Regions from separate parts of the Pseudomonas sp. N-1-13 genome, predicted to be linked through region 1. Evidence: predicted binding sites of a transcription regulator. Region 1 holds the regulator's gene; each other region holds the start of a gene.
What was found. Region 1 encodes sigma-54, which starts transcription at its own class of promoters, with help from an activator protein. Its sites were predicted from a motif close to ANTGGCATNNANNTTGCTNT; they were not measured.
Positions count from the first base shown of each region.

Region 2: a site for sigma-54 is predicted at 4,748-4,767, ahead of glnA (type I glutamate--ammonia ligase). Genes of this name have one in related genera too.
Region 3: a site for sigma-54 is predicted at 2,513-2,532, ahead of flgB (flagellar basal body rod protein FlgB). Genes of this name have one in related genera too.

Region 1 covers NZ_JBYNRI010000001.1:4,912,989-4,923,113, reverse strand. Annotated here, with positions in the region: gene pmbA (metalloprotease PmbA) at 1-95, shown strand, start outside; gene AC3I65_RS22110 (HPr family phosphocarrier protein) at 310-582, opposite strand; gene rapZ (RNase adapter RapZ) at 598-1,455, opposite strand; gene ptsN (PTS IIA-like nitrogen regulatory protein PtsN) at 1,458-1,922, opposite strand; gene hpf (ribosome hibernation-promoting factor, HPF/YfiA family) at 1,935-2,243, opposite strand; gene AC3I65_RS22090 (RNA polymerase factor sigma-54) at 2,320-3,813, opposite strand; gene lptB (LPS export ABC transporter ATP-binding protein) at 3,977-4,702, opposite strand; gene lptA (lipopolysaccharide transport periplasmic protein LptA) at 4,702-5,250, opposite strand; gene lptC (LPS export ABC transporter periplasmic protein LptC) at 5,237-5,809, opposite strand; gene AC3I65_RS22070 (KdsC family phosphatase) at 5,817-6,341, opposite strand; gene AC3I65_RS22065 (KpsF/GutQ family sugar-phosphate isomerase) at 6,342-7,316, opposite strand; gene AC3I65_RS22060 (ATP-binding cassette domain-containing protein) at 7,592-8,401, shown strand; gene mlaE (lipid asymmetry maintenance ABC transporter permease subunit MlaE) at 8,401-9,198, shown strand; gene mlaD (outer membrane lipid asymmetry maintenance protein MlaD) at 9,198-9,665, shown strand; gene AC3I65_RS22045 (MlaC/ttg2D family ABC transporter substrate-binding protein) at 9,677-10,125, shown strand, end outside.
Region 2 covers NZ_JBYNRI010000001.1:5,531,101-5,541,225, forward strand. Annotated here, with positions in the region: gene AC3I65_RS24770 (glycogen/starch/alpha-glucan phosphorylase) at 1-203, opposite strand, end outside; gene AC3I65_RS24775 (YkgJ family cysteine cluster protein) at 458-895, shown strand; gene typA (translational GTPase TypA) at 1,120-2,940, opposite strand; gene thiI (tRNA uracil 4-sulfurtransferase ThiI) at 3,079-4,533, opposite strand; gene glnA (type I glutamate--ammonia ligase) at 4,862-6,268, shown strand; gene AC3I65_RS24795 (chorismate mutase) at 6,391-6,948, shown strand; gene AC3I65_RS24800 (DUF4124 domain-containing protein) at 7,182-7,700, shown strand; gene AC3I65_RS24805 (DUF4124 domain-containing protein) at 7,697-8,320, shown strand; gene glnL (nitrogen regulation protein NR(II)) at 8,552-9,637, shown strand; gene ntrC (nitrogen regulation protein NR(I)) at 9,634-10,125, shown strand, end outside.
Region 3 covers NZ_JBYNRI010000001.1:4,383,249-4,393,373, forward strand. Annotated here, with positions in the region: gene flgE (flagellar hook protein FlgE) at 1-848, opposite strand, end outside; gene flgD (flagellar hook assembly protein FlgD) at 879-1,601, opposite strand; gene flgC (flagellar basal body rod protein FlgC) at 1,617-2,060, opposite strand; gene flgB (flagellar basal body rod protein FlgB) at 2,064-2,471, opposite strand; gene cheR (protein-glutamate O-methyltransferase CheR) at 2,827-3,654, opposite strand; gene AC3I65_RS19735 (chemotaxis protein CheV) at 3,708-4,634, opposite strand; gene flgA (flagellar basal body P-ring formation chaperone FlgA) at 4,713-5,477, shown strand; gene flgM (flagellar biosynthesis anti-sigma factor FlgM) at 5,651-5,965, shown strand; gene AC3I65_RS19750 (flagella synthesis protein FlgN) at 6,014-6,481, shown strand; gene AC3I65_RS19755 (flagellar brake protein) at 6,571-7,317, shown strand; gene AC3I65_RS19760 (MFS transporter) at 7,380-8,753, opposite strand; gene AC3I65_RS19765 (glutamine synthetase family protein) at 8,822-10,063, opposite strand.

The DNA of each region.
Region 1 (10,125 bases):
AGCAGATCCTGGCGGTGGGTAACGACCTGGAACTGCGCAGCAACATCCGCACCGGCTCGGTGTTGATCGAGCGAATGACGGTAGCGGGTAGCTGACCTTCAGCGCAGTAAAAAAGGCGCGTCATCCAAGTGGATGACGCGCCTTTTTATATTTAGAGGAACCTTGTGGCGAGGGGATTTATCCCCGTTGGGGTGCGAAGCGCCCCCATTCAAACTGCCTGACTCATCGCCGTGTCAGGTTTTGGGGCTGCTTCGCACCCCAGCGGGGATAAATCCCCTCGCCACAATGAATCTGCTTCAGAGCTTGAGGCTATTCGCCTTCATCGAAGTAGTTGTTGATCAGCCCCACCAACGCATCCAGCGCCTCCTGCTCCTGTTCACCTTCGGTTCGCAGATGGATTTTGGTGCCTTGGCCGGCTGCCAGCATCATCATGGCCATGATGCTTTTGCCATTGATCATTTTCTCGGGGTCACGGCCCACTAGGATCTCGCAAGGAAACTGACCTGCCACACCGACGAACTTGGCTGACGCGCGGGCATGCAAGCCCAGCTTGTTGATGATTTCAATTTCCAGAGCGGGCATCGCGATGTGAATCCTTTAGCTGAGGTCGCGGTGGCGAACCTGGACGTTCTTCAGGGACTGTTGCAGGAGCTGACCCAATCGTTCGGTCAGGTAGACGGAGCGGTGATGGCCCCCGGTACAGCCAATGGCAATCGTGACGTAGGCGCGGTTGCTCGCGGCAAAGCGCGGCAGCCATTTGAGCAGGTAGCTGGAGATGTCCTGGTACATTTCCTCGACATCCGGCTGGGCGGCCAGGTAGTCGATCACCGGCTGGTCGAGCCCCGATTGTTCGCGCAGCTCCGGTTTCCAATAAGGATTGGGCAGGCAGCGCACATCGAACACCAGGTCGGCGTCTACCGGCATTCCGCGCTTGAAGCCGAACGACTCCACCAGAAATGCCGTGCCTGGCTCCGGCTGGTTCAGCAGGCGCAGCTTGATGGTGTCGCGCAGTTGATACAGGTTCAGGTGGGTCGTATTGACCTTCAGGTCCGCCAGGTCGGCGATCGGCCCCAGCAGCTGACTCTCGTCATGAATGGCTTCGGCCAGGGAGCGGCTTGCGTTGCTCAGGGGGTGACGCCGACGGGTTTCGGAGAAACGCTTGAGCAGCGTCTCCTCATCGGCATCCAGATACAGCACATCGCACTGGATGTGCCGATTGCGCACTTCCGCGAGCAGCTCCGGGAACCGCGACAGGTGGCTCGGCAGATTGCGTGCATCGATGGAGACCGCCACCAGCGGTTGCGCCAGTTCGGTGTGGATCAGGGCGCGCTCGGCCAGTTCCGGCAGCAGGCCGGCCGGCAGGTTGTCGATGCAGTAGTAGCCGCTGTCCTCAAGCACGTTAAGCGCCGTGCTTTTACCGGAGCCGGAGCGTCCGCTGACAATGATCATGCGCATGTTTAATGACCGTTCTGCTCGTCCAGGACAACCTGATACAAGGCTTCGTTGCTCGGCGCGCTGCGCAATTTCTCGCGCACTTCCTTGCGGTCCAGCATGCTGGCGATCTGGCGCAGCAGCTCAAGGTGCGCATCGGTCGCCGCTTCCGGTACCAGCAGTACAAACAGCAGGTCGACCGGTGCGCCGTCGATGGCGTCGAAATCTATGGGTGCTTCAAGGTGCAGCAACGCACTGATCGGCGCTGTACAGGCCTTGAGGCGGCAATGGGGAATGGCGATACCGTTGCCAAAGCCGGTGGAGCCCAGTTTTTCACGGGCAAACAGGGCCTCGAAGACATCCTGCATTTCCAGATCCGGTACCTCTCGGTGGATCAGGTTGGCAATTTGTTCGAGGGCTTTCTTTTTACTGCCACCCGGCACGTTCACCTGGGAACGGCCGGGGGTCAGGATGGATTCTAGTCGGATCATGGATTAGGGGGGTTAACGACCGGTCGCGCCCTGGAGGAGGCTCTGGGTCTTTTCCTTATGCTTTTTGAGTTGGCGATCCAGCTTGTCGGTCAGCAGGTCAATCGCGGCATACATGTCTTCATGCGCAGCATTGGCAACCACCTCTCCGCCGGGGATATGCAACGTGGCTTCGATTTTCTGCAGCAGCTTCTCGACGTTCATCGTGACTTGCACGTTGGTGATCTTGTCGAAATGCCTCTCCAATCGTTCGAGTTTTTCGCCGATGTATTCGCGAAGAGGTTCGGTCACTTCCAGTTGGTGTCCACTGATGTTGACTTGCATACAGCTTCTCCTTCGTTGCCAGTGCATAAAGCGGCAGGCAGAAATGCCTGCCACTGGAACGCTGTGGCGTGGCCTGTTACATCAACCGCTTGCGTTCGCTCGAAGGTGCGATCCCGAGGGATTCACGGTATTTGGCGACGGTACGGCGGGCCACCTGAATGCCTTGTGCCTCCAGTAAACCAGCGATCTTGCTGTCACTCAACGGCTTTTTCTGATTTTCCGCGGCCACCAGTTTTTTGATGATCGCGCGGATGGCTGTGGACGAGCATTCACCGCCTTCGGAGGTGCTGACGTGGCTGGAGAAAAAGTATTTCAGTTCATAAATGCCCCGGGGGGTATGCATGAATTTCTGGGTGGTCACCCGCGAAATCGTCGACTCGTGCATGCCCACTGCCTCGGCAATGTCGTGCAGGACCAACGGCTTCATGGCTTCGTCGCCGTACTCCAGGAAGCCGCGCTGATGCTCGACGATCTGGGTGGCTACTTTCATCAGGGTTTCGTTGCGGCTTTGCAGGCTCTTGATGAACCAGCGCGCTTCCTGCAACTGGTTGCGCATGAAGGTGTTGTCGGCGCTGGTGTCCGCGCGCTTTACGAAGCCGGCGTACTGGGCGTTGACCCGCAGCTTGGGCACCGATTCCTGGTTCAGTTCCACCAGCCAGCGGTCGTTGTGCTTGCGCACGATCACGTCGGGAACCACGTATTCGGGTTCAGTGGACTCGATCTGCGAGCCTGGGCGCGGGTTGAGGCTCTGGACCAGTTCGATCACCTGGCGCAGTTCATCTTCCTTGAGCTTCATGCGACGCATCAACTGGCTGTAGTCGCGACCGCCCAGCAAGTCGATGTAGTCGGTGACCAGTCGCTTGGCTTCGGCCAGCCAAGGCGTCTTGGCGGGTAACTGACGCAGTTGCAGCAGCAGACACTCGCCCAGGTTGCGAGCACCGATGCCGGCGGGTTCGAACTGCTGGATGCGGTGCAGGACGGCTTCGATTTCGTCCAGCTCAATGTCCAGCTCGGGGTCAAAGGCCTCGAGGATTTCTTCAAGCGTCTCGTCCAGGTAGCCCTGATTGTTGATGCAGTCGATCAGGGTCACGGCAATCAGACGATCGGTATCGGACATCGGCGCCAGGTTCAGTTGCCACAGCAAGTGGCTCTGCAGGCTTTCGCCGGTGGAGGTGCGGGTAGTGAAGTCCCACTCGTCGTCATCGCTGCTGGGCAGGCTGCTGGCGCTGGTCTGGTAGACGTCTTCCCAGGCAGTATCCACGGGCAGATCGTTGGGGATGCGTTCATTCCATTCGCCATCCTCAAGGTTATCCACCGTCGGGGCGGTTTCCTGATAGGACGGTTCCGGGATTTCGGTGTTGGTCTTTTGCTCGACGTTATCGGCCAGCGGATCGGTGTTGTCGAAGTCGTCGCCTTCTTCCTGGCGTTCGAGCATCGGATTGGACTCCAGGGCCTCCTGGATTTCCTGTTGCAGGTCCAGGGTCGACAATTGGAGCAGGCGGATGGCCTGTTGCAGCTGCGGTGTCATCGTCAGCTGCTGGCCCATTCTCAAGACTAGCGATGGTTTCATGGCTGGGGCTTAACACCTTATTCGCCGGCGCACATGCGCCATCCACTACAGGGCGCCGAAGCGCCAAACTTAAGCAAATTATATGCCTGAAACTGAAGTGTTTGCCTAGGGCGTCACGTAATAAAATTAGCGACGCCGAGGTGATTGACCAGACACTTTTCGCTTACAGGCGGAACTCATGGCCCAAATACACTTCCTTGACCAGTTCATTGGCCAGGATGGTCGCGGAGTCGCCTTCGGCAATCAACTGGCCATCATTGACGATATAGGCGGTTTCACAGATATCCAGCGTCTCGCGAACGTTGTGGTCGGTGATCAATACGCCGATGCCCTTGGCCTTGAGATGGTGGATGATCTGCTTGATGTCGCCGACCGAAATCGGGTCCACGCCAGCGAATGGTTCGTCCAGCAGGATGAATTTCGGTGCGGTGGCCAGGGCGCGAGCGATTTCCACGCGGCGCCGTTCGCCACCGGACAGGCTCATGCCCAGGTTGTCGCGGATGTGGCTGATGTGGAATTCCTGCAGCAGGCTTTCCAGTTCCTGGCGGCGACCGGCCTTGTCGAGTTCCTTGCGGGTCTCGAGGATCGCCATGATGTTGTCGGCAACCGACAGTTTACGGAAGATCGACGCTTCTTGCGGCAGATAGCCGATACCGGCCTTCGCCCGGCCATGCATCGGCTGGTGGCTGACGTCCAGGTCGTCGATCAGGACGCGGCCCTGATCGGCCTGAACCAGGCCGACGATCATGTAGAAACAAGTGGTCTTGCCCGCGCCGTTGGGGCCGAGCAGGCCGACGATCTGGCCGCTGTCGATGGACAGGCTGACATCACGCACGACTTGGCGGCTCTTGTAGCTCTTGGCCAGGTGCTGAGCTTTCAGAGTTGCCATTACTGGGCCTTCTGCTCGTCGGTTTTCTTTTTCGGCTGGATGACCATGTCGATCCGTGGACGCTGCTCGGTGACCTTGCTGCCAGTGGCGCGACCGGCGCTGGCCAGCTTCTTGACCGTGTCGTAGACGATTTTCTCGCCCTGGGTGATGTTGTTGTCCTTGTCGACGACCTTGGCGCGATCGATCAGCACCACGCGGTCTTTGGCGGCGTGGTACTGAATGGTTACCCCGTAGCCTTGAACCGGCTTGGTGTCGCCCGCGGTTTGCATCTGCTCGAAGTAGGCCAGATTGCCCACCGAGGTGACGACGTCGATGTCGCCGGACTGGGTGCGGGTGATGGTCACGGTGTTGCCGGTGACCTTCATCGAACCCTGGGTGATGATCACGTCACCTTTATAGGTGGCTACACCGTTCTTGTCGTCCAGTTGGGCGTCGTCGGCCTGGATGCGGATAGGCTGGTCGCGGTCGGTGGGGAGGGCCCAGGCGCTCGCGCTTCCCAGTGCTGCGCCCAGACTGAGCAAAATAGGGAGGGTTTTAGCGAGCTTCATACTGTCCTCTTACGTTCGATAGCAGGTGTATCCTGCTTTCCTTCAAATACGCTTTCATTCCCGTGCCGGTCGACACACCACCGGCGCCGTCGATTCTAACGGGTTGCTCGGTCTGCGCATATTCTCGCTGCGGGAAGACTGTCATACGACTGCTGGTAATGATGGTCGTACGGTTCTTCTCATCGGTCCGGGCGATGCGTACCGAATCAATCAGTTCCACTTCGGTGCCGTCGGGATTGACCTCGGCGCGTTCGCTCTGCACGTGCCACGGAAACTCGGTGCCCCTGAACATGTTCAGGTCTGGCTTGGTGACCAGTGTGATTTCGCTGGCCTTGACGTGGTCGACTTTGTCGGACGTCATTTCATACTGCACTTTGCCATCGGGCAGGTATTGCAGGGTATGCGTGTTGGTCGCATACCAGTCGATATCATTTTCCTGGACCTTGACCGCAGGGCGGTCGAGGAAGCGTTCCGGGCTGATGTTCCAATAGCCGACCGCCGCGAAAATCGCTGCGATGCAGCCGAACACCACGATGGTGCGAATTTTCTTGCTTAGCATAAATGGCTCACAGATACGCGGCGTTGGCCGCCTCGAGGCGGCCTTGGGCGCGCAGGATCAGTTCACAGAATTCACGAGCGGCCCCTTCGCCGCCTCGCGCCGTGGTGATGCCGTGGGCGTGCTCGCGCACGAAGCCGGCCGCGTTTGCCACCGCCATGCCCAGGCCGACCCGACGAATCACCGGCAGGTCCGGCAGGTCGTCACCGAGGTAGGCGACCTGTTCATAGCTTAGGTTGAGTTGCCCCAGAAGCTCGTCCAGCACCACCAGTTTATCTTCTCGTCCCTGATACAGGTGGGGGATGCCGAGATTCTTCGCGCGCCGCTCGACCACTGGCGTCTTGCGGCCACTGATGATGGCGGTCTGCACGCCGGCGGCCATCAGCATCTTGATGCCCTGGCCGTCGAGGGTGTTGAAGGTCTTGAATTCGCTGCCGTCTTCGAGGAAATAAAGGCGGCCGTCGGTCAGGACGCCGTCCACGTCGAACACGGCCAGTTTGATCGCTTTGCCACGTTGCAGCAGGTCTGTGTTCATTTACATGACTCCCGCACGCAGCAAGTCGTGCATGTTCAGGGCGCCCACTGGGCGGTCTTCGTCGTCGACCACCACCAGGGCGCTGATCTTATGGTCTTCCATGATTTTCAAGGCCTCGGCGGCGAGCATCTCGGCGCGGGCAGTCTTGCCGTGGGGGGTCATGACCTGCTCGATGGTCGTACTGTGAATGTCGATCGGGTGGTCCAGGGTGCGACGCAGGTCGCCGTCGGTGAAGATCCCGGCGAGTTTGCCGTCAGTTTCGAGAATGACCGTCATGCCCAGACCCTTGCGGGTCATTTCCATGAGTGCATCCTTGAGCAGCGTGCCGCGTGGCACCTGTGGCAGCTCCTGACCTGCGTGCATCACGTTTTCCACTTTCAACAGCAGGCGACGGCCCAGGGCGCCGCCGGGGTGGGAGAACGCGAAGTCTTCAGCGGTAAACCCCCTGGCTTCCAGCAACGCCACGGCCAGGGCATCACCCATGACCAGGGTGGCGGTGGTGGAAGAGGTCGGCGCCAGGTTCAACGGGCAGGCTTCGTGCTCGACATGAACATTGAGATTGACCTCGGCGGCTTTGGCCAAGGGCGAATCCGGATTGCCAGTGACACTGATCAGTTGGATCCCCAGGCGCTTGATCAACGGCAGCAGGGTGATGATCTCATTGGTGGAGCCAGAGTTGGACAGGGCCAGGATGATGTCTTCCCGAGTGATCATGCCCATGTCACCGTGGCTGGCTTCGGCCGGATGGACAAAAAATGCCGGAGTGCCGGTGCTGGCCAGGGTGGCGGCGATCTTGTTGCCGATGTGTCCCGACTTGCCCATGCCGACCACGACCACCCGACCCTTGCTGGCCAGAATCATCTCGCAGGCACGTACGAAATCAGCGTCGATATGGGGCAGCAAGCCTTGTACGGCTTCGAGCTCGAGGCGGATGGTACGTTGTGCCGATTGAATCAGGTCGCTGGTTTGGTTCATGTCAGAGATCGTATGGCTCGATGAAAAGGCGGCGATTATAGCGGCAATGAACAATTCCCTCACGTTAGTTCGTCATGCTTTGTTCGAGCGATTCACATGACTTGATACAAAGTCTCTTCTTTTAGCTGTATCCGGACTGAACGGGCGCGGGCTTGGGCCTTGGGCGCTTGGGTGTTGCAGTGATATAGTTCGCCGCCGGTTCGGGTGCCCGGCAGTCCGGCGTTTGTCGGTTGGCCAGGGCATTCGGATGTGAGGCTGCATCGCAAGGAGTTTAGATGAGTGCCGACAACGCCTACGCGGTCGAGCTGAAGGGATTGTCCTTCAAGCGAGGGGCGCGCAGCATTTTCAATGACATCGATATCCGCATTCCCCGTGGCAAGGTCACCGGCATCATGGGGCCTTCCGGGTGCGGCAAGACCACGCTGTTGCGGCTGATGGGTGCACAGTTGCGCCCCAGTGCCGGCGAAGTCTGGGTCAATGGGCAGAATCTTCCAAAGCTGTCGCGCAGCGATCTGTTCGATGCGCGCAAGCACATGGGCGTGCTGTTCCAGAGCGGCGCATTGTTCACCGATCTCGACGTGTTCGAGAATGTGGCGTTCCCCTTGCGGGTCCATACCGACCTGCCGGAAGAGATGATTCGCGACATCGTCCTGCTCAAATTGCAGGCGGTCGGGCTGCGGGGTGCCCTGGACTTGATGCCGGACGAACTGTCCGGTGGCATGAAGCGCCGCGTCGCCCTGGCCCGGGCGATTGCCCTTGATCCGAAGATCCTCATGTATGACGAACCCTTCGTCGGCCAGGACCCGATCGCCATGGGCGTGCTGGTGCGCCTGATCCGTCTGCTCAACGATGCGCTGGGTATTACCAGCATTGTGGTATCCCACGACCTGGCCGAAACCGCCAGCATTGCGGACTACATCTACGTGATCGGCGATGGCCAGGTGCTGGGGCAGGGTACGCCCCAGGAATTGAAGGCCTCGGACAGCCCGCGCATTCGTCAATTCATGAAGGGTGATCCGGACGGGCCTGTGGCGTTCCATTTTCCGGCCACGGATTACCGCACCGATCTGCTGGGGAAGCGCTGATGCGCAAGAAATCACTGATAGAAAGAGTTCGCCTGTTTGGTCGTTCCGGCATCGATGTGGTGGCAGTGCTGGGCCGTTCCTCGCTGTTTCTGATGCATGCCCTGCTGGGGCGCAACACGACGGGTGGCGGGTTTGGGCTGCTGGTGAAGCAACTGCACTCGGTGGGCGTGATGTCCCTGGTGATCATCGTGGTCTCCGGGATCTTCATCGGTATGGTCCTGGCGCTGCAGGGGTTCAATATCTTGTCCAGCTACGGTTCGGAGCAGGCGGTTGGACAGATGGTCGCGCTGACATTGTTGCGTGAGCTGGGACCTGTGGTGACCGCGCTGCTGTTTGCCGGGCGTGCCGGTTCGGCGCTGACGGCCGAAATCGGTAACATGAAGTCCACCGAACAGTTGTCCAGTCTGGAAATGATCGGTGTCGACCCGCTCAAGTACATCATTGCCCCGCGCCTGTGGGCCGGTTTCATTTCCCTGCCGGTGCTGGCGATCATTTTCAGCGTCGTGGGGATCTGGGGCGGCTCGTGGGTGGCTGTAGACTGGCTGGGGGTCTATGAAGGTTCCTACTGGTCCAACATGCAGAACAGTGTCGATTTTCTCGACGACGTGCTCAACGGCGTTATCAAAAGTGCCGTATTCGCTTTCGTGGTGACCTGGATCGCCGTGTTTCAAGGCTATGACTGTGAGCCCACGTCAGAGGGGATCAGCCGTGCCACAACCAAGACCGTGGTGTACGCCTCGCTGGCGGTCCTGGGCCTTGACTTTATTCTGACCGCCTTGATGTTTGGAGATTTCTGATGCAAAACCGCACCCTGGAAATCGGTGTCGGCCTTTTCTTGCTGGCTGGCATCCTGGCTTTGCTGTTATTGGCCCTGCGGGTCAGTGGCCTGGCGCCGACCGCAAGCACCGACACTTATAAACTTTATGCTTATTTTGACAATATCGCCGGTTTGACGGTCAGAGCCAAAGTGACCATGGCTGGTGTAACCATCGGCAAGGTCACGGCAATCGATCTGGACCGCGACAGTTTCACCGGTCGGGTGACGCTGCAGCTGGAAAAGCGCGTGGATAACCTGCCGACTGACTCCACTGCATCGATCCTCACTGCTGGGCTGCTGGGCGAGAAATACATCGGTATCAGCGTTGGCGGTGAAGAAGCTTTGCTCAAGGATGGCGGGACCATCCACGATACGCAGTCGTCGCTGGTGCTTGAGGACCTGATCGGTAAATTCCTGCTCAATACCGTTAGCAAAGACGCCAAATGAGGAGCTTTTGAATGATCTCTATCTTGCGACGTAGCCTGTTGGTGCTGCTCGCGGCGCTGCCGCTGATGGCCAACGCCGGGGCCGCGCCTTCGGCCCATGAAATCATCCAGGACACTACCACCCGGTTGCTGGCAGACTTGGCCGCCAACAAAGAGAAATACAAGCAGGATCCGGGGGCTTTCTACGACGCGCTGAACGGCATCGTCGGTCCCGTGGTGGATGCCGACGGTATTTCCCGAAGCATCATGACCGTCAAGTACTCGCGCAAGGCGACCCCGGCGCAGATGACGCGCTTCCAGGAAAACTTCAAGCGCAGCCTGATGCAGTTCTACGGCAACGCCTTGCTCGAATACAACAACCAGGGCATCACCGTTTCGCCGGCCAAGGACGAAAGCGGCAACCGCACCAGCGTCGATATGCAGGTCAAGGGCAATAACGGCGCCATTTACCCTGTGTCCTA
Region 2 (10,125 bases), 620 kb from region 1:
TTCTGGCCCTTGCGGTAAATCTGCCGCGTGTGGTCCATCCAGTGCTCGACCATATGGTCGCGGGCGGCCAGGGCAATGGCTTCGAACCAGTCGTGATCAAACGCATGATCCGGGTCCTTGCCGACGGCGTAAGTGAGTTTGGTCAACACGGCATCGCGAAATGCAGCCACTTCGGCTTCGCGAACAAGTGGTTCTTGAGTCATTGATGAGACCTCGAACGAGCATGAAATTGTCTGAGCCTAGACGGTCTGACAGGCACTACAGGCGCAGGTTCGTTGGTTTTTCCATAGCGACGGAGAATCGCCGCCAGGGAATTGCCGTATGGGCGAATGAATGCAGGGGCCGTGCCGGTCCTGGGAGAGTTTTACCGGGCTCGAAAAAAAACCGGCAGATGGTCGTTCAAAATTTCACCAGTCCCGGTATGATCGCGCGCCCTGATGCATGCTGGTAAACCTTGATGATGAAGCCCAACCTGATCGCCGCCGCGGAGATCGACCGAATCGATACCTGGGCCAAGTACTCCGCGCCAATGTGCGGTTCCTGCGTGTCGAGCTGCTGCACACTGCCGGTGGAGGTCAAGATCAAGGACCTGATCCGGATCGGTATCGTCGATGAATTCGAACTGGGCGACCCGCCGAAAAACATCGCCAAGCGCCTGCAAAAGGAAGGGATCGTCGAGCGCTATAACCAGAAATCCGAAATCTTCACGCTCCAGCGCATGAGCAACAATGATTGCCTTTATCTGGATCGCAAGAGCCGGTTGTGCACCATTTATGAGAAACGCCCGGATACCTGCCGCAACCATCCGCGGGTCGGGCCGCGCCCGGGGTACTGCGCCTACAAGCCCAAGGAAGTGGAGCGCGAGCGTAATCCGCGGACGTTGGACAAATTCTGATCGAATGATGTTTTAGCTGCGCCTGGAACATCGCCATCGCGAGCAAGCTCGCTCCCACAGGGGATTTGCGGTGGATACAGATTTTGTGTCCGACCTGAATCCCTTGTGGGAGCGAGCTTGCTCGCGATGGCGCCCTGACAGCCACTACATAACTTCCAGGCATAAAAAAACGCCCCCGATCTCACGACCGGGGGCGTTTTTTTAGCCGCTAACTAAGTCGAAACTCAGTTACCGCTTTTCTTGGCGGCGCGGGTACGCTCGCTTTCGCCAAGGATCTTCTTACGCAGGCGAATCGACTTAGGCGTCACTTCGCACAGTTCGTCTTCCTGCACGAACTCCAGCGCTTGCTCCAGAGTGAACTTGACCGGCGGAACCAATGCGATGGTTTCGTCTTTGCCCGAAGCGCGCATGTTGTCGAGCTTCTTGCCTTTGGTCGGGTTCACGCCCAGGTCGTTGTCACGGCTGTTGAGGCCGACGATTTGACCTTCGTAGATGTCCTGGCCGTGCTCGACGAACAGCTTGCCGCGCGCTTGCAGGGTTTCCAGCGAGTAGGTCAGTGCCTTGCCGGTCGCAACCGATACCAGAACACCGTTCTGACGGCCGGACATGTCGCCGGACTTCATCACGTCATAACGATCGAAGATCGAAGTCAGGATGCCGCCACCGGAGGTCAGGGTCAGAAACTCGTTACGGAAACCGATCAGGCCACGGGCCGGGATGTTGTACTCAAGGCGCACACGGCCCTTGCCATCCGGAACCATGTTGGTCAGGTCGCCTTTACGCAGGCCCATTTGTTCCATGATCGCGCCCTGGGATTCTTCCGGCAGGTCGATGGTCACGTTTTCGTACGGTTCGTGCTTGACGCCGTCAACCATACGGATGATCACTTCAGGACGACCTACGCCCATTTCGAAGCCTTCGCGACGCATGGTTTCGATCAGAACCGAGAGGTGCAGCTCACCACGGCCGGAAACCTTGAACTTGTCGGCCGAGTCGCCTTCTTCAACGCGCAGTGCCACGTTGTAGAGCAGCTCCTTGTCCAGACGCTCCTTGATGTTACGGCTGGTCACGAACTTGCCTTCTTTACCGCAGAATGGCGAGTCGTTGACCTGGAAGGTCATGGAAACGGTTGGCTCATCGACGGTCAACGGCTTCATCGCTTCGACGTTCAGTGGGTCGCACAGAGTGTCGGAGATGAACAGTTGCTCGAAGCCGCTGATGCAGACGATGTCGCCGGCAGCTGCTTCTTCAACGTCGATACGGTGCAGGCCGTGGTGACCCATCAGCTTGAGAATACGACCGTTGCGCTTCTTGCCGTCGGCGTCAATAGCCACGACCGGCGTGTTCGGCTTGATGCGACCACGGGCGATACGGCCAACACCGATAACACCCAGGAAGCTGTTGTAGTCCAGGGCCGAGATTTGCATCTGGAACGGACCGTCACGGTCGACTTTCGGCGCAGGTACGTCGTCGACGATCGACTGGTACAGCGGGGTCATGTCTTCGGCCATGTTGGTGTGGTCCAGACCGGCAATACCGTTCAGGGCCGAGGCGTAGACGACTTTGAAGTCCAGCTGTTCTTCGGTGGCGCCCAGGTTGTCGAACAGGTCGAAAATCTGGTCCAGAACCCAGTCCGGACGCGCGCCTGGACGGTCAACCTTGTTGATGACCACGATCGGACGCAGGCCGGCTTCGAAAGCCTTCTTGGTCACGAAACGGGTTTGCGGCATAGGGCCGTCCTGGGCATCGACCAGCAGCAGCACGGAGTCGACCATCGACATTACGCGCTCTACTTCACCACCGAAGTCGGCGTGGCCCGGGGTGTCCACGATGTTGATGTGGTAGCCATTCCAGTTGATGGCGGTGTTTTTCGCCAGAATAGTAATACCGCGCTCTTTTTCCTGGTCGTTGGAGTCCATCACGCGCTCGTCGTTGAGCTCGTTGCGCTCCAGAGTGCCGGATTGACGCAAGAGTTTGTCTACCAGGGTGGTCTTACCATGGTCAACGTGAGCAATGATGGCGATGTTGCGTAGATTTTCGATCACTTGTGTATCTCGATCAGAGGATTCGGTGTGCTGACAGGTCGTGGCAGCGATTTACGTTGAGTCCGACAAAGCCGTTACAGCCTGTCGGCGGCGTCGGGGGGCCGGTGACGCAGGCCACAGGCAAACAGCCCCGGGCACTTAGCTCGGTCGATAAACGCGCACATTGGCATGCCCCTCACTGAGCAAATGGTGGGCATGCAGGCGACTCATCACGCCTTTGTCGCAATACAACAGGTACTGGCGAGTAGGGTCCAGTTCCTTGAAACGCGCGTTCACTGCATAGAACGGCATCGTTTGTACCTCGATACCGGCGATACTCAGCGGGTCGTCTTCAGCGTCGTCCGGGTGACGGATGTCGATGATGATCTGACCGGCCAGCGCTTCGCCGACTTCTTCAATCTGTATGTCCTGGCCCAATTCATCGATCACCCGATCGATTGGCACCAGCCTGGCGTTTTCGAGCGCACGCTCGAGCACCGCCATGTCGAATTCTTTCTCTTCATGCTCCACACGCCCGCGCTTGGCCGCAGTCTTCGGATTGACCGAGATGACCCCGCAGTATTCCGGCATGTGCCGGGCAAAATCGGCGGTGCCGATCTCGTTGGCCGTGTCGATGATGTCCTGCTTGTGGCTGGCGATCAGCGGGCGCAGCACCAGCTTTTCGGTCACGCAGTCGATCACTGACAGGTTCGGCAGCGTCTGGCTCGACACCTGGGAGATCGCCTCGCCGGTGACCAGCGCATCGATGTGCAGCCGATCGGCGATGCTGGATGCGGCACGCAACATCATACGCTTCAAAATGACGCCCATATGACTGTTATCGACTTTGCCGAGAATCTCGCCCAGGACTTCCTCGAACGGTACGCTCACAAATAACACGCGTTGGGAGCTGCCATACTTCTTCCAGATGAAGTGCGCCACTTCCATTACGCCCAGTTCATGGGCGCGCCCGCCAAGATTGAAGAAGCAGAAATGGCTCATCAGCCCGCGCCGCATGATCTGGTAGGCCGCGACCGTGGAATCGAAACCGCCGGACATCAGCACCAGGGTCTGTTCCAGCGAACCCAGCGGATACCCGCCAATGCTGTCGTGCTGACTGTGGATCACGAACAACCGCTGGTCGCGAATTTCGATGCGCACTTCAATTTGCGGGTCTTTCAATGAAATTCCGGCGGCGCCACACTGCTTGCGCAACTGGCTGCCGACGTATCTCTCCACGTCCATCGAGCTGAACGGGTGTTTGCCGGCGCGCTTGCAGCGCACCGAGAAAATCTTGCCGGCCAGGGCATCACCATAATGCAGCTTGCACTTGGCGAGGATGTCGTCGAAATCCCCCAGCGGGTATTCGTCGACCTGCAGGAAATGCGCGATGCCCGGCATGCAGCTCAGGCGCTCGGTCATTTCCTTGAGAATCTTGGGTTCGCTGACGCGGGTTTCCAGTTCGAGGTTGTCCCACACGCCGTTCACCACCACAGCCGGGTCCAGATCGCGGAGCACGGCACGGATGTTCTTGGCCAACTGGCGGATGAAACGCATCCGTACCGGGCGGCTCTTGATGGTGATCTCGGGGAAGACTTTTACGATTAGTTTCATGAAAACAGCGCGCGAACGGCCAGCCGAAAAAGGGGGGCGCGGATTATAGCGGAAATTGCTCAAGGTTTAACCAGTTAATGTGCACTCGGTTTTCAACGCACCAAAACAGGTCATCTCTCGCAAGTTACGCCACATTGCAGTGCGCAATTGTTCGACAATCCGCGAATACAGGCTATAAAAGCGTGGATTTGGTGCAAAAAACCCATGCTGGGGCACTGGCATGCAAATTGCTCCCTTGTGAGGCAGGTTGCCTTGGCAGAGTATTCGCGCCGGCATCACCCATATCTAAGGGCACACCATTACCCGCCCGAAGCCACCCGGAGGACATATGTCGAAGTCGGTTCAACTCATCAAAGATCATGACGTCAAGTGGATTGATCTGCGCTTCACTGACACCAAAGGCACTCAACATCACGTGACCATGCCGGCCCGTGATGCGCTGGACGACGAATTCTTTGAAATCGGAAAGATGTTCGACGGTTCCTCCATCTCTGGCTGGAAAGGCATCGAAGCCTCCGACATGATCCTGATGCCGGACGACGAAACTGCCGTCCTGGACCCGTTCACCGAAGAGCCGACCCTGATCCTGGTCTGCGACATCATCGAACCTTCGACCATGCAAGGCTATGACCGCGACCCACGCGCCATCGCCCACCGTGCCGAGGAATACCTGAAGTCCACCGGTATCGGCGACACCGCTTTCTTCGGCCCTGAGCCTGAGTTCTTCATCTTCGACTCGGTCAAGTTCAAGTCCGACATCTCCGGCTCCATGTTCAAGATCTTCTCCGAACAAGGTTCGTGGATGTCCGATCAGGACGTGGAAGGCGGTAACAAAGGCCACCGTCCTGGTATCAAGGGCGGCTACTTCCCGGTTCCACCGTTCGACTTCGACCACGAGATCCGTACCTCCATGTGCAACGCACTGGAAGAGATGGGCCAGACCGTCGAAGTTCACCACCACGAAGTGGCGACTGCCGGCCAGAACGAAATCGGCGTGAAATTCAACACGCTGGTCAAGAAAGCTGACGAAGTCCAGACCCTGAAGTACTGCGTACACAACGTTGCTGATGCATACGGCCGCACCGCGACCTTCATGCCGAAGCCTCTGTACGGCGACAACGGTTCGGGCATGCACGTGCACATGTCGATCTCCAAAGACGGCAAGAACACCTTCGCTGGCGAAGGTTATGCCGGCCTGTCGGACACCGCTCTGTACTTCATCGGCGGTATCATCAAGCACGGTAAGGCCCTGAACGGCTTCACCAACCCGTCGACCAACTCCTACAAGCGTCTGGTACCAGGCTTCGAAGCACCGGTCATGCTGGCCTACTCGGCTCGTAACCGTTCCGCCTCGATCCGTATTCCTTACGTCAACAGCCCTAAGGCTCGCCGTATCGAAGCTCGCTTCCCGGATCCGGCTGCCAACCCGTACCTGGCCTTCGCTGCACTGATGATGGCCGGTCTGGACGGTATTCAGAACAAGATCCACCCTGGCGATGCCGCCGACAAAAACCTGTATGACCTGCCGCCTGAAGAGGCCAAGCAAATCCCACAGGTTTGTGGCAGCCTGAAAGAAGCCCTGGAAGAGCTGGACAAGGGCCGTGCGTTCCTGACCAAGGGCGGCGTATTCAGCGATGACTTCATCGACGCTTACATCGCACTGAAAAGCGAAGAAGAAATCAAGGTTCGCACCTTCGTACACCCACTGGAATATGAGCTGTACTACAGCTGCTGATCCGGTAGCGTCGCCCCACGGGGCGTGAATAAAAAGAGGCCTCCTTCGGGAGGCCTTTTTTATGGGCGCAGGTTACGTGCATGATTGTCTGCGCCCTCCACTATTCGAAGACGAGATCACCCATGACTTCGCGCGTTTCATTCTGCCTTGCTCTGTCTGCCGCGTTGTTGGGCACCGCCGCCCAGGCCGCCACCGCACCCACCACCCTCGCCCCACTGCTCGGCACCATAGGCGAGCGCCTGGCCATTGCCGATCAGGTCGCCCTGAGCAAGTGGGACAGCCGCAAACCGGTGGAAGATCGCCAGCGCGAACGCGAGGTGATCGCCGCTGCCGTCGCCCAGGCACCAGCTTACAAACTGAGCAGTGAAGCGGTAGAGGCGTTTTTCGCCGCACAAATAGAAGCCAACAAACTGGTGCAATACGCGCATCTGTCCGACTGGCAACTGCAAGGCAAAGCCCCGGACGCACCGCGCCCGGACCTGGTTAGGCAGATCCGCCCGCAGCTGGATCAACTGCAAAAACGCCTGCTGCAACAACTGGCCGACTTCAGCCCCTACCGCACCGACCCGCAATGCCCGCAATGGCTGGCCCAGGCCACCCATACCGTCAGTAACGACCCGTTGCGGCAAATGGCGCTGGTTCGGGCGACCGCAGAGCTGTGCGTCCTCACAAAATCCTGAGCCCACACATCTTTCCCCTGTGGGAGCGAGCCTGCTCGCGATGAGGCCAGCCCATCTACCACTTGTGTGACTGACACTCCGCCATCGCGAGCAGGCTCGCTCCCACAGGGGTCCAGTGTCGAACCTGGAGGCTGTGAACACCGCCCCCACAAGGGATGGCGTGCAACAACTTGGGCCAACCGCCTCCCCTGACCTATGCTGCAATCCAACACTTTCGGTTTTCGGTTGATTTTATGGGTCGTGGCTTTCCAGGAATGCTGTTGTTGCTGTTGGCGCTGCCAGCCGCCGCACAGATCTACAAATACACCGACGCCGACGGTAACACCGCCTATAGCAACCAGCCGCCCGATGGCATACCGGCCCAGGCAGTGGAGCTGCCGCCACTCAACAGTGTCGAACCCCAGCCCCCGACCAACCCGAACGCTGCTGCGCCCGCCGCGAACCGGGACGAGCCAGGCAACGCCTACGAAACTCTGGAGCTGACAGACATCCCCAGCGAAGAGGCCCTGCGCGCCAACAACGGCACCTTCACCGTTGGCGTCCTGGCTCGGCCGCGTCTGCAAAGCCCTCATCTGTTCAGGTTGTTGCTGGACGGCCAGCCCTATGGCCAGCCGAGCAACGTGCCGCGCCTGCAATTGGTGAATATCGATCGGGGCGAGCACAGCCTGGCGGTACAGGTCATCGACGGCGAACATCTTGTGCAACAGAGCGAAACCGTCATCTTCACCGTGCAACGGGTGCACCGCCCATGATCCGCTGGCTGCTCGTGCTGTGCCTGGCCGTGCTGCCAGGGCTGGGGGCAGCGCAGGTCTATACCTACATCGACGCCCAGGGCAATCGCGTCTTCACCGATCAACCGCGTCCCGGTAACGCACAGAAAGTGCAACTGCCGCCCGCCAACCGGATGGCGACACCGCCCTCCGGCGCAGCCTCGGCGTCGGCGCCTGAAAAAAAGCCCGATCCCATGTTCCGTTACGAAATGCTGCGACTGTTGATCCCTGAACCGGATGCCACGATACGCAGCACAGCGGGGGAACTGATCGTCACGGTCACCAGCGAACCCGGTTTGCAAAAAGGCCACCGCTACCGCCTGCTACTGGATGGCAACCCCACAGGCGAACCGGGACCCAGCCCAGTGTTCGCGCTGAGCAACATTGATCGGGGCAGCCATCATCTGGCGGTAGAGATTCTCGATGAGCAGGGCCGTATCGTCGAACGTACCGCCAACCAGCCCTTCCACATGCAGCGCATTTCCCTGGCGCAGAAACGCCGCATCAAACCCTGCGCCACCGCCGACTACGGCCAGCGTCCCGAATGCCCCCTCACCGACGAGCCCGCAGAAGAGCAAAGCAGCATCCTGCCGTTCTTCTAACGCCCGCCTGGATGGCGCACTATATTGGTGCAAGTGTCTGCACCCTACTCAAATTCCAGCCCATTTTGGTTCGAAAGTACCCGAAAAAGCTGGCAGAACGCCACGCAATCGGGCGAAAAAGGTTCGTTTGAGGCTCTAAACGCTTCTTTTCGGAGCCTTGGTTTGGTTTTTGCATTTTCCTTGTATCGGCGCGTCATACGCGTGCTTGCTTACGCTCCAAAAGAGGTCCTGATGACCATTAGCGACGCACTACACCGCTTGCTACTCGATAACCTCACCACCGCAACCATCCTGCTCGATGCCGAACTGCGGCTCGAGTACATGAACCCGGCGGCAGAGATGCTGCTGGCCGTCAGCGGCCAGCGCAGCCACGGGCAGTTCATCAGCGAGCTGTTCACCGAATCGGCCGAGGCGCTCAACTCCTTGCGCCAGGCAGTGGAACAGGCGCACCCGTTCACCAAGCGCGAAGCGATGCTCACCGCCCTGACCGGCCAGACACTGACCGTGGATTACGCGGTAACACCGATCCTGAACAACGGTGCCACGCTGTTGCTACTGGAGGTGCACCCCCGTGATCGCCTGCTGCGCATCACCAAGGAAGAGGCTCAGTTGTCCAAGCAGGAAACCAGCAAGATGCTGGTGCGCGGCCTGGCCCATGAGATCAAGAACCCCCTCGGCGGGATTCGCGGCGCGGCGCAACTGTTGGCCCGGGAGCTGCCCGAAGAAAGTCTCAAGGACTACACCAACGTCATCATTGAAGAAGCCGACCGCTTGCGCAATCTGGTGGATCGCATGCTCGGCTCCAACAAGCTGCCGTCCCTGGCGATGTGCAACGTTCACGAAGTGCTGGAGCGCGTCAGCAGCCTGGTGGAAGCCGAGAGCCAGGGGTGCATCACCTTGGTGCGCGACTACGACCCGAGCATTCCCGATGTTTTGATCGATCGCGAGCAGATGATCCAGGCGGTGCTGAACATCGTGCGCAACGCCATGCAGGCCATCAGCAGCCAGAACGAGCTGCGCCTGGGCCGCATCAGCCTGCGCACCCGCGCCATGCGCCAGTTCACCATCGGCCATGTGCGTCATCGCCTGGTGACCAAGATCGAAATCATCGACAACGGCCCGGGCATTCCCGCGGAGTTGCAGGAAACCATCTTCTTTCCCATGGTCAGCGGCCGCCCTGACGGTACCGGGCTGGGCCTGTCCATTACCCAAAACATCATCAGTCAGCATCAGGGCTTGATCGAATGTGAGAGCCATCCCGGCCACACCACCTTTTCGATCTTCCTGCCACTGGAACAAGGAGCCACATCGACATGAGCCGTAGTGAAACCGTGTGGATCGTCGATGACGACCGTTCTATCCGTTGGGTCCTGGAAAAAGCCTTGCAACAGGAAGGCATGACCACCCAGAGCTTCGACAGCGCCGACGGAGTGATGAGCCGCCTGGCCCGTCAGCAACCGGACGTCATCATCTCCGACATCCGCATGCCCGGCGCTAGCGGTCTGGACCTGCTGGCGCGGATTCGCGAGCAGCACCCACGGCTGCCGGTGATCATCATGACCGCCCATTCGGACCTGGACAGCGCTGTGGCGTCCTACCAGGGCGGCGCCTTCGAATACCTGCCCAAGCCCTTCGACGTCGATGAGGCCGTGTCACTGGTCAAGCGCGCCAACCAGCACGCCCAGGAGCAACAGGGTATGGAAGAGGTGCCAGCGCTGGCACGCACCCCGGAAATCATCGGTGAAGCGCCGGCAATGCAGGAAGTGTTTCGCGCCATTGGGCGCTTGAGCCACTCCAACATTACC
Region 3 (10,125 bases), 530 kb from region 1:
TTGGCGGTCCACACACCGTTGGTCACGGTGCCAGGCACCCAGCCAGTGAGTACCAGATCGTTGTTGATGGTCGCAGGCGGGGTGCTGACCTGGACCAACTTGCCATTCGAGTCAAAGGTCATCGTCGAAGGAACGGGGGCGTTCGGCGCAACCGGCGCACTGCCATTGAGGTTACGGCCATCGATCAGGGTGTAGACATCCCACGTGTTGGCGCCAGTCTTGACCATGTACTGGTCCATCGAGTGCTGGTTGCCCTGGGTATCGTAGACAGGGGTGGTGAATTGCTTGGTGAACGTGGCGGTATCGGTTGGATCGAATACGTAGGGAGCCGCCTGGGAAATCGGCGTTGCCGTCGAATTCAGGTTAATCGTCGACGAAACCAGGCTGGTCGCTTGCGGCGGCAGGTTGGAAGTGTCGATACGCAGGTCGGTCAGAATACCGTTGAGGATGTTGCCATTGGCATCCACGCCATAGCCCTGCAAACGCGCAGTGCCATCGCTGTTGGTGATGAAACCTTCCTTGTCGGTCTTGAACGTACCGGCACGGGTGTAGCTCAGGGAACCGTCGTTGCTCAGGACAAAGAAGCCCGAACCCTGGATGCCCATGTCCAGCACGTTGCCGGTGTTGTTGACGTCACCCTGGCTGAACTGCTGGGAGACGTTGGCCAGGCGCACGCCGTTACCGACGGTCTTGGTGCCGCTGCCCAGCCTGGTGGCCGAGTAGACGTCTTCGAATTCCGCACGGGACGATTTGAAACCGGTGGTCGCCACGTTGGCGATGTTGTTGCCGGTCACGTCCAGGTGCTTGTTGGCTGCATAGAGACCGCTAAGGCCGATGTTGAAAGACATGTTGCACTCCTTTTGCCGGTTTAGTCGGCTCTACATACCAATAGTTTGTACTTTGGACAGGGCGATGCTGCCCAGCCCGGCCAGGTTGAGCATCAGCTCACCGCCCGTCTGGCTGATCGTCACGCTGCTGACGGTCGCCGGCAGGTTGGTGATCAGCGACACGGGCTTATCGTCGATAGTGGTCGAAGCGGTGAAGGTGTAAGTACCCGACTCAAGGGTGGTGCCCGCATCGTTCTTGCCATCCCAGATGAAGGCCGAATTACCGGCATTCTGGCTGCCCAGCTCGATCGTACGAACGGTCTTGCCGTCCTTGTCCGCGATCTTGATCGCGAGCGAGGACACCGAGGCTGGTACCACCACCGTGCCGTTGAGGCTCTTGGAGGTATCGACCACAGCCTTGTTACCCGGGGCTATGACCGAACGGCCCACCAGTGACGAGGCTTGCAGGGCCTGGGACGAGTTGTAGTTGCCGGCAATACCGCTCACGGTTTCGTTGAGTGTGGTGATGCCTTCCAGGCTGCTGAATTGCGCCAACTGGGCAACGAACTCGCCGTTATCCTGCGGCTCCAGCGGGTTCTGGTTTTTCAGCTGGGTGACCAGCAATTGCAGGAACGCATCCTTGCCCAGTTCCTTGGAACCGGTAGCCGCATTCGTCGCCGAGGCCAGGCCATCGGTGGTGGTGTTGGTCTTGACCGAGGAGTTGGCCAGAATCTCGTTGAGGCTCAAACCACTGGTGGTGTTGGTGACGCTCATGTGACTCGCCCCTTATCACTGACCGAGGGTCAGGACCTTCTGCATCATGGTTTTGGCGGTGTTCATCATTTCGACGTTGGTCTGGAACGAACGACTGGCGGAAATCATGTCGGCCATTTCTTCAACGACGTTCACGTTCGGGTAATAGACGTAGCCCTTGGCGTCGGCGGCCGGGTGGTTCGGCTCGTAGCGTGCGTCGAGGTTGCTCTGGTCTTCGACCACGCCGAGCACCTGCACACCCTGCCCTGCGGCGTCCTGCTCCTGGAACAGCGAGTCGCTGCCGCCGGATTGGCCGCCCTGGAACATGGTGGCGAACACCGGGTGACGGGCACGGTAGGTCTGGTCGATGCTCGACGACACGGTCTCGGCGTTGGCGATGTTACTGGCAACGGTGTTCAGACGCGTGGTCTGAGCACTCATGGCGCTGCCGGCAATGTTGAATACGCTCGCAATCGACATGACTTACTCTCCGCGCAGGGCCGATACCAGCCCTTTGAATTTGCTATTGAGCAGGGTGAAGCTGGCCTGGAAGTTCACGGAGTTTTCCGTGTAGTTGGACTGTTCCAGTTGAGCGTCCACGGTGTTCTGGTCGATCGAAGGCTGCATCGGCGTGCGGTACATCAGCGACTCATCGGCATTGCCCAGACCTTCGGCTTCGATGTGACGGCTGTTGGTCATGTTCAGGGCGAAGTGGCCGTTCTTGGCTTTCTCGTTCTGCTCGGCGAGCACTTTGGAGAAGTCCAGGTCCCGAGCCTTGAAGTTCGGGGTGTCGGCGTTGGCGATGTTGTTGGCCAGGACTTCGGCACGCTGGGCGCGGAAGCTCAGGGCCTTTTCGTGGATGCCGAGCGCTTTATCGAAACTGATGCTCATGTTGGAAACCTTCGGGTGACCAGAATTTACGTACGATGGACATAGCAAGCGTCGTGCCACTTTCAAAAAGCCCATAAACCGGGGCTTTGCGGGCATCGGCAAAGCGGCAATGCCAGAAAAGCGGCAATCGGTTTCCGCTGGCTGCCGCTTTTCTGCCGCTTCTGCGACACCGACGACCTTGTGGGAGCGAGCCTGCTCGCGATAACGGTGGGTCAGTCACCATGGATATCGCCTGTGATACCGCTATCGCGAGCAGGCTCGCTCCCACAAGGGGATAGGGGTGACAGGGAAAAATCAGCAGGCAAAAAAAACGGGAGCCTTTGCGGACTCCCGTTTTTTTGCCAACCCAAGCAAATCACTTCGCCTGATAGATGATCCCTGGACTGCACTGCACCATTTGGTAGTGGTCCGGCAAACCGTTCAATGCCTCGGAGGCGCCGAGGAACAGGTAGCCGCCCGGTTTGAGCGTGCTGTGGATGCGCAGCAGGATGTCTTTTTTCACTTCGGCAGAGAAGTAGATCAGCACGTTGCGGCAGAACACGATGTCGAACTTGCCCAGGCTGGCGTAGCTGTCCAGCAGGTTGAACGAACGGAACTCCACGCGGCTCTTGATCGGCGCCTTGACCACCCATTTACCCGGCCCTTTGGGGTCGAAGTAGCGTTGCAGGCGATCAGGCGACAGGCCGCGGCCGATGGCCAGGCTGTCGTATTCGCCGGTCTTGCAGTTATTGAGCATCGTCCCGGACAAATCGGTGGCGACGATTTGCACGCCCATTTTCAGCTGGCCGATATTGGTCCGCTCGAACTCATCGATGGACATCGACAGCGAATAGGGTTCCTGTCCCGACGAACAGGCCGCCGACCAGATCCGCAAGCGTTGCCCCGGACTGGCCTTGATGGCCGCCGGCAGCACCCTGTTCTTCAACACCTCGAACGGATAGGTGTCGCGAAACCACAGGGTTTCGTTGGTGGTCATGGCATCCACCACCATCTCGCGCAACCCACTGCGCGGCTGGGTCTGGATGCGCTGGACCAGTTCGCCCAACGATTTCAGGCCCTGTTGCTCCATCAACTTATTGAGACGGCTCGACACCAGGTATTGCTTGTTTTCACCAAGCAAAATGCCACAGGCTTTTTCCAGGAAGACCCGGAACTGTTCGAAATCCAAATTACCCGTAGACAAAATACCGCCTCTTTCATCGTATTGACTTGCCGGGCGCACAACGCGCCCGACCTTTATTCTGCAGCCTTGATGCGCTCGACTACCCGGGAAGCCAGGTCATCGGGCCGGAACTTGGCCAGGAAATCATCGGCCCCCACCTTCTTGACCATCGCCTGGTTGAAAACACCGGACAACGAGGTGTGCAAGACAATATGCAGCTTTTGCATGCGCGGGTCGTTGCGGATTTCCGACGTCAGGGTGTACCCGTCCATCTCCGGCATTTCAATGTCGGAGATCATCATCAGAAACTCCTCTTCCGGCTTCTTGCCCTCTTCCACCAGCTTGCGCAGGTAATCCAGGGCCTGGCGTCCGTCGTTCAACGCTACCACTTCGACACCGACCGTTTGTAGACAACGGGTCACCTGCTTACGTGCCACCGAAGAATCATCAACCGTCAGGACCCGCAGCGAAATCGCCTTGTGCTGGGTTTCGGCGTCGACCACCCCCACGGAAATCGTTTCCGGGGTCGGTGCCACTTCGGCGAGGATTTTCTCCACGTCGATGATTTCCACCAACTGGTTATCGACCCGGGTCACCGCCGTGAGGTAGTGATCGCGACCGGTGCCCTTGGGCGGCGGATGGATCTCTTCCCAGTTCATGTTGACGATGCGCTCCACCGAGCGCACCAGGAAGCCCTGGGTCTTGGTGTTGTACTCGGTGATGATCACGAACGGATTGCTCTGATCCAGAAGCCGCCCCGAACCGGTCGCCATCGCCAGATCGAGAATCGGGATGGTCGCTCCGCGGATATTGGCCACACCGCACACGACGGGGCTGGACTTGGGCATCAGGGTCAGCTTCGGGCACTGGAGCACCTCGCGGACCTTGAATACGTTGATCCCGTACATCTGTTGGCCGTCGAGACGGAACAACAACAGCTCCAGGCGATTCTGACCGACCAGCTGAGTGCGCTGGTTTACCGAATCCATTACTCCCGCCATGCCCTGACTCCTACCTAACGCTAATGTGTCCGACGCGCATTCATCACTAAACGGCACGGGGCTTGCTATTGAACCGGCATGAACGCACAAACGACATTTTTTCGACGCCTGACCACTCACTGCCGCCACTGGCTCGGTGCACTGTTGGCTGCCTGCCTGCTCGCTTTGGGCGGCCCTGCCTTTGGTGCTGTTCCGGTTACCTTGCCTGATCTCCTTATCGGCGTCACTCAGGGCTTTCTTGAATTCACCGTAGAAGACTACCTGGCAACCAGTCAAACCGAAGGTCGCTACGAAATCGAAGTCAACCAGCTCGACCCGCGCCTGCGCATGCCCATGTGTGACAAGGAATTGACTGCGTCTCTGGAGAGCCCGGCCAGACCACTGGGCCGGGTCACGGTAAAGCTGCGGTGCGACAGCGCCGCGCCCTGGACGGTGTTCGTGCCCGCTCAAGTGCGCCTGTTTCGCGAAATCGTCACCACCACCCGTCCGCTCAAGCGGGCCGGGATCGTCGAGCCTCAGGACGTGACACTGCGTGAACGGGATGTCAGCCAGATCAACCAGGGTTTCCTCACCTCCGTCGATCAGGCCATCGGTCAGAAACTTGTCCGACCAATGGTCGCCGACCAGGTCATTACCCTGGTCCACCTGGAACAAGCCGAAGTGGTGCGCAAGGGCGATCAGGTGGTCATCACCGCCCGCAGCGGGACCCTGGCCGTGCGGATGCCGGGCGAGGCTTTGTCCAACGGCGGCATGCGAGAACAGATTCGGGTAAAAAACCTTAATTCCCAACGTGTTATCAAGGCGCAGGTAATGGCCCCAGGCCATGTGGAAGTGGCTATGTAGTGATCGGGTGGAAATGGGTAGAGAGCTGGCGCTTGCCCACGGTGTTCCCTAGACTGTGCCTTACGCAAAGGCAAGCGCAGACGTGCGCACGTTCATTGAATAAATGAGCCTAAAGTTTTTTTGGGGATGGCCGAAAACATGGCAAGCGTCCAAATACCCAGAGGTTTTTTACCATGGTCATCGATTTCAATCGTTTAAACAGCTCTTCACCGCTAACAGGCACTACGCGCCCTAACGCCAGCAAGGAAACCGTCGAAACCGACAAATCCGCGCCGGCCGAACAAGCCGCCACTGTCAGCAACGGGGAGTCGGTACACCTCAGCAATGAGGCTCAGCAGTTGCAGAAGGTCACTGACAAGCTGCGCGATCAACCTGTCGTCGACAACGCCCGCGTGGCCGAGTTGAAAGCAGCAATCGCCGATGGCAGCTATAAAGTCGACAGCAACCGTGTAGCCAGCAAACTGCTCAACTTCGAAGCCCAGCGCTAGGCCACCGCCTGCGCCAGGCTTTTGGACGCTTAAGACCTAAGGCCAGCCATGCACGACACTAATTTGTTGCAACTGATCACCGACGACTTTGCCCCGGCGCAACAATTGCTGGAGCTATTGCAGGCCGAGTCCCTGGCATTGCACGGTCGCGACATGCCGTCGCTGGAGAATATCCTGGCGCAGAAACAGGCATTGATCATTCTGCTCGATCAGCATGGCCGCAAGCGCAGCGAGATCCTCGCCAGCCTCAATCTGCCCGCCAATCGCGATGGCCTTGAGCAGCTGGCCAGCCAGTCGTCGGTGGGCGATCAACTGTTGTCCCAAAGTGAAGTGCTCAACGACCTGCTCGCTCAATGCCAGGCCGCCAACATTCGCAACGGACAGTCGATCCAGGTTCAGCAAGCCGCCACCGCCAACCAGTTACGCATTCTCAACGGCGGTGAAATCCCGACGCTCTATGACGCTCGCGGTTCGACCGCCAAGATGGTCAAGCACCGCCCGCTCAGCCAGGCATGAAACGAACAGTGCCGGCGCTCTATCAACGCGCGACACATGCTGGCAAAATGCTGGCTACTCGTCGTATTTTGCCTGGAGATTGACCCACCGTGTTCAATGCCTCAAACGCGGATGATGCTCCGCAGCCGCCCAAGGTCCTCGCCACGCCCCTGGAAATTTCCGGCAACCTGCGGATGCTGCAAGATAGCCATGACCCGCTGATCATCACCTTCCACGAACGCAGCCAGCGCTTCCAGAGCTATCTGGTCGATGTCGACCGGGAGCGTAACGCCCTCGCCCTGGACGAAATGATCCCCCGGGACGGTGAACGCTTCCTGTTGGCGGGCGAGCCGTTTCGTGTCGAGGGTTTCCATGATGGCGTGCGCATCGCGTGGGAAAGCAACGGCCCTTTGACCATCGATGAGTCCAGCGACGGCCGCTGCTATCGCGGCGCCTTGCCTGATGAAGTGGTTTACCACCAACGCCGCAACGCCTTCCGCGCCGCCCTCAAGCTGGCGCAACTGGTAAGCGTCGAGCTGGGCGGTGACAAACTCAAGTCACCGGTTGACGGCAAGCTGCTGGACATTTCCGCCACAGGCTGCAAGTTGCGTTTCGAAGGTGACATTACCGCACGCCTGCAATTGGGCCAGGTCTATGAGCGCTTTATCGCGGCATTGCCCTTCGGCAACATGACCGCACCGGTCGAACTGCGTTATCTGCATTTCGAAGAAAGGATCAACACCACCTTCGCCGGCGTACGTTTCCACAACATCAGCGGCCTGGTGCAACGGCAGGTTGAGCGCTTCGTATATCAGCTGCAACGCGAAGCCCGTCGTTTCGACAAAGACGACCTCTGATTTTCGACACGTAAAAAAACGGGCAGTCCCTTGCGGTGACTGCCCGTTTTTTTATGACTGGCTCAAGGCCTGGCCTGAGTGAAATCGGGGCTCGACGGCTCGTCGCTGGCCTCTTCGGCGACAACCTCCTCCATGACGGGTTCTTCGTCGGCCGGTTCTTCCGTCGGCACAGGATCGACGTGCATCTGCTCCTGCACCACTTGTTCGTCCACCCGGGGATCGAGGCACGCCACCAGAGGCGAACTCGACATGCTGTCCGGCATCGCCACGTGATGCAGCGGTGCGTCGTCGACCTGATGCAGGTTGGTCACCGCCTTCGGCCGGATTCGCCACACCAGCACCAGGGCGAAGAAGGCAAAAAAGGCATAGAGCATCTGGCTGCCGAACATCTTCATCAGCACCCCCGCTACCAGCGGCCCGATACTGGCGCCAACCCCATAGGTCACCAGCAGCATGGCCGTCAGGGATACCCTTCGATCAGCTTCGACGTGGTCGTTGGAAAACGCCACCGCCAACGGATACAGGCAGAACTGCACCAGCGAACAGAAGAACCCCGCGACGAACAGCACCTCCAACGGCACCGTCGGCAATATCGCCAACGGCAGCGCACAGACTGTCAGCACCAGCGCAAAGCAGCGGATCAGCAGCGCCCGGTCATATCGATCGGAGAGCCAGCCCAGGGGCCACTGAACCAGCAATCCGGCAAAGATGCAGCTACCCATGAACAGACCAACCTGCTCGGTCGACAGCCCCTGCTGAGAAGCGTACAGCGGCGCCAGGCCATAGAACGAACCGACGATCAGCCCCGAGCCCAGCACCGTACTCAATGACTGCGGCACTCGCTTGATGAAAAAGCGCGGCTCCATGGGCGCCGGGTGCAGCGCCGCCGGGTGAATCCGCCGGGTGAGTGTCACCGGCACCAGGCACAAGGCGAAGCACAGCGCCACCAGCATCAGCAACTCAAGCCCCAAGGCCGGGTGCATGACCAGAATCAACTGACCCAGCACCAGGCCCAGGTAGGAAGCGATCATGTAACCACTGAATACCACGCCACGCTGCTTGGCATCGGCCTGCTCGTTGAGCCAGCTCTCGATCACCATGTACTGGCACATCATGCCCAGGCCGACAATTACCCGCAGCACGATCCAGGCCGGCAGCCAATCCACTAGGCCATGGCCCAGCACCGCCGCACCGACAATCCCGGCGCAGGCCGAATAAGCCCGGATGTGCCCGACGCGGGCGATCAGCCGGTGGCCGATCTTGCCCCCCAGCACCAGGCCGAAATAGTTGGCTGCCATCAGCGCACCGACCCACAGGCTGTCGACATTGTCGGCAGCCAGGCGCAAGGCCAGGTAGGTACTCAGCAGGCCCGAGCCGATCAACATCATCAGCGAGGCGAAATACAGCGCTCGAAAAGGTTTCCAGATTTGGCGCATCGGCGTTCCGAGCGGCTCCTTGAGATGAGTACGGGCTATTTAGAAGATAGCCCGAATGCGACGTTTGGTTATGCCTGGGCCGCTAGAACACGCCGCTCCCAGGGAGTAATTTCATCAAAGAAGCTGGTCAGCTCCATGGTCTTCGAAGCGATGTAGCCTTCGATGAACTCCGTACCGAACAGTTCCTTCGCCAGATGACTACGCTTCAGACGTTCCAGGGCTGCATGCAAGGTACATGGCAGCGAAAGATTGTCCGGCACTTGGAATTCGCCCTGGATCGCGGCACTCGGCTCCAGGCGATTTTCGATGCCATAAAGCCCCGCAGCCAGACTGGCGGCAATCGCCAGATAGGGGTTGGCATCGGCACCCGGCAAGCGATTCTCGACCCGACGGGCCGCTGGCGAACTGGCGGGAATCCGCAACCCGGCCGAACGATTGTCATGGGACCAACAGGCATTGTTCGGTGACGCAAACGGGTGACACAGGCGCTGGTAGGAATTCACGTTCGGCGCGAACAGCGCAGTGAAATCCGCCATGCCAGCCTGTTGCCCGCCGATGAAATGCCGGAACGCCGCCGTCGGCTCGCCCGCTTCATCGCTGAACACATTGCGGCCGCTGTCCAGCTCGACGACGCTCTGATGAATATGCATCGAACTGCCCGGCGTATGGGCCAGGGGCTTGGCCATGCAGACCACGGTCAGGCCGTGCTTGAGGGCAACTTCCTTGAGCAGGTGCTTGAACAGGAACGTCTGGTCGGCCAGCAACAGAGGATCGCCGTGAAGCAGATTGATCTCGAACTGGCTCACGCCCATTTCATGCATGAAGGTGTCGCGGGGCAAGCCCAGCGCCGCCATGCATGCATAGACCTCTTTAAAGAACGGTCGCAGGCCATTATTGGAACTGATGCTGAACGCCGAGTGACCGTCTTCACGCCGTCCGTCCAGGCCCATAGGCGGCTGGAACGGCTGGGTCGGGTCCGGGTTGGGGGCGAACACGAAAAATTCCAGCTCGGTCGCCACCACGGGCGCCAGGCCGAGGGCGGCATAACGAGCAATAACCTGTTTGAGCTGACCGCGCGTGGAGAGCCGGGAGCTTTCACCAGTCAGCTCATCAGCGTCGCAAATCGCCAAGGCTCGCGGCTGTTCGCTCCAGGGCAAGCGGTGAATGTGTTTCGGGTCGGCCACCAGCGCCAGGTCGCCGTCGTCGCTGCCATAAAAACGCGACGGCGGATAACCGCCCATGATGCATTGCAACAGCACACCCCGCGCCATCTGCAACCGTCGACCCTCGAGGAAGCCCTCGGCAGTCATCACCTTGCCTCGTGGCACGCCATTCAAATCCGGGGTGACACACTCAATCTCATCAATGCCCG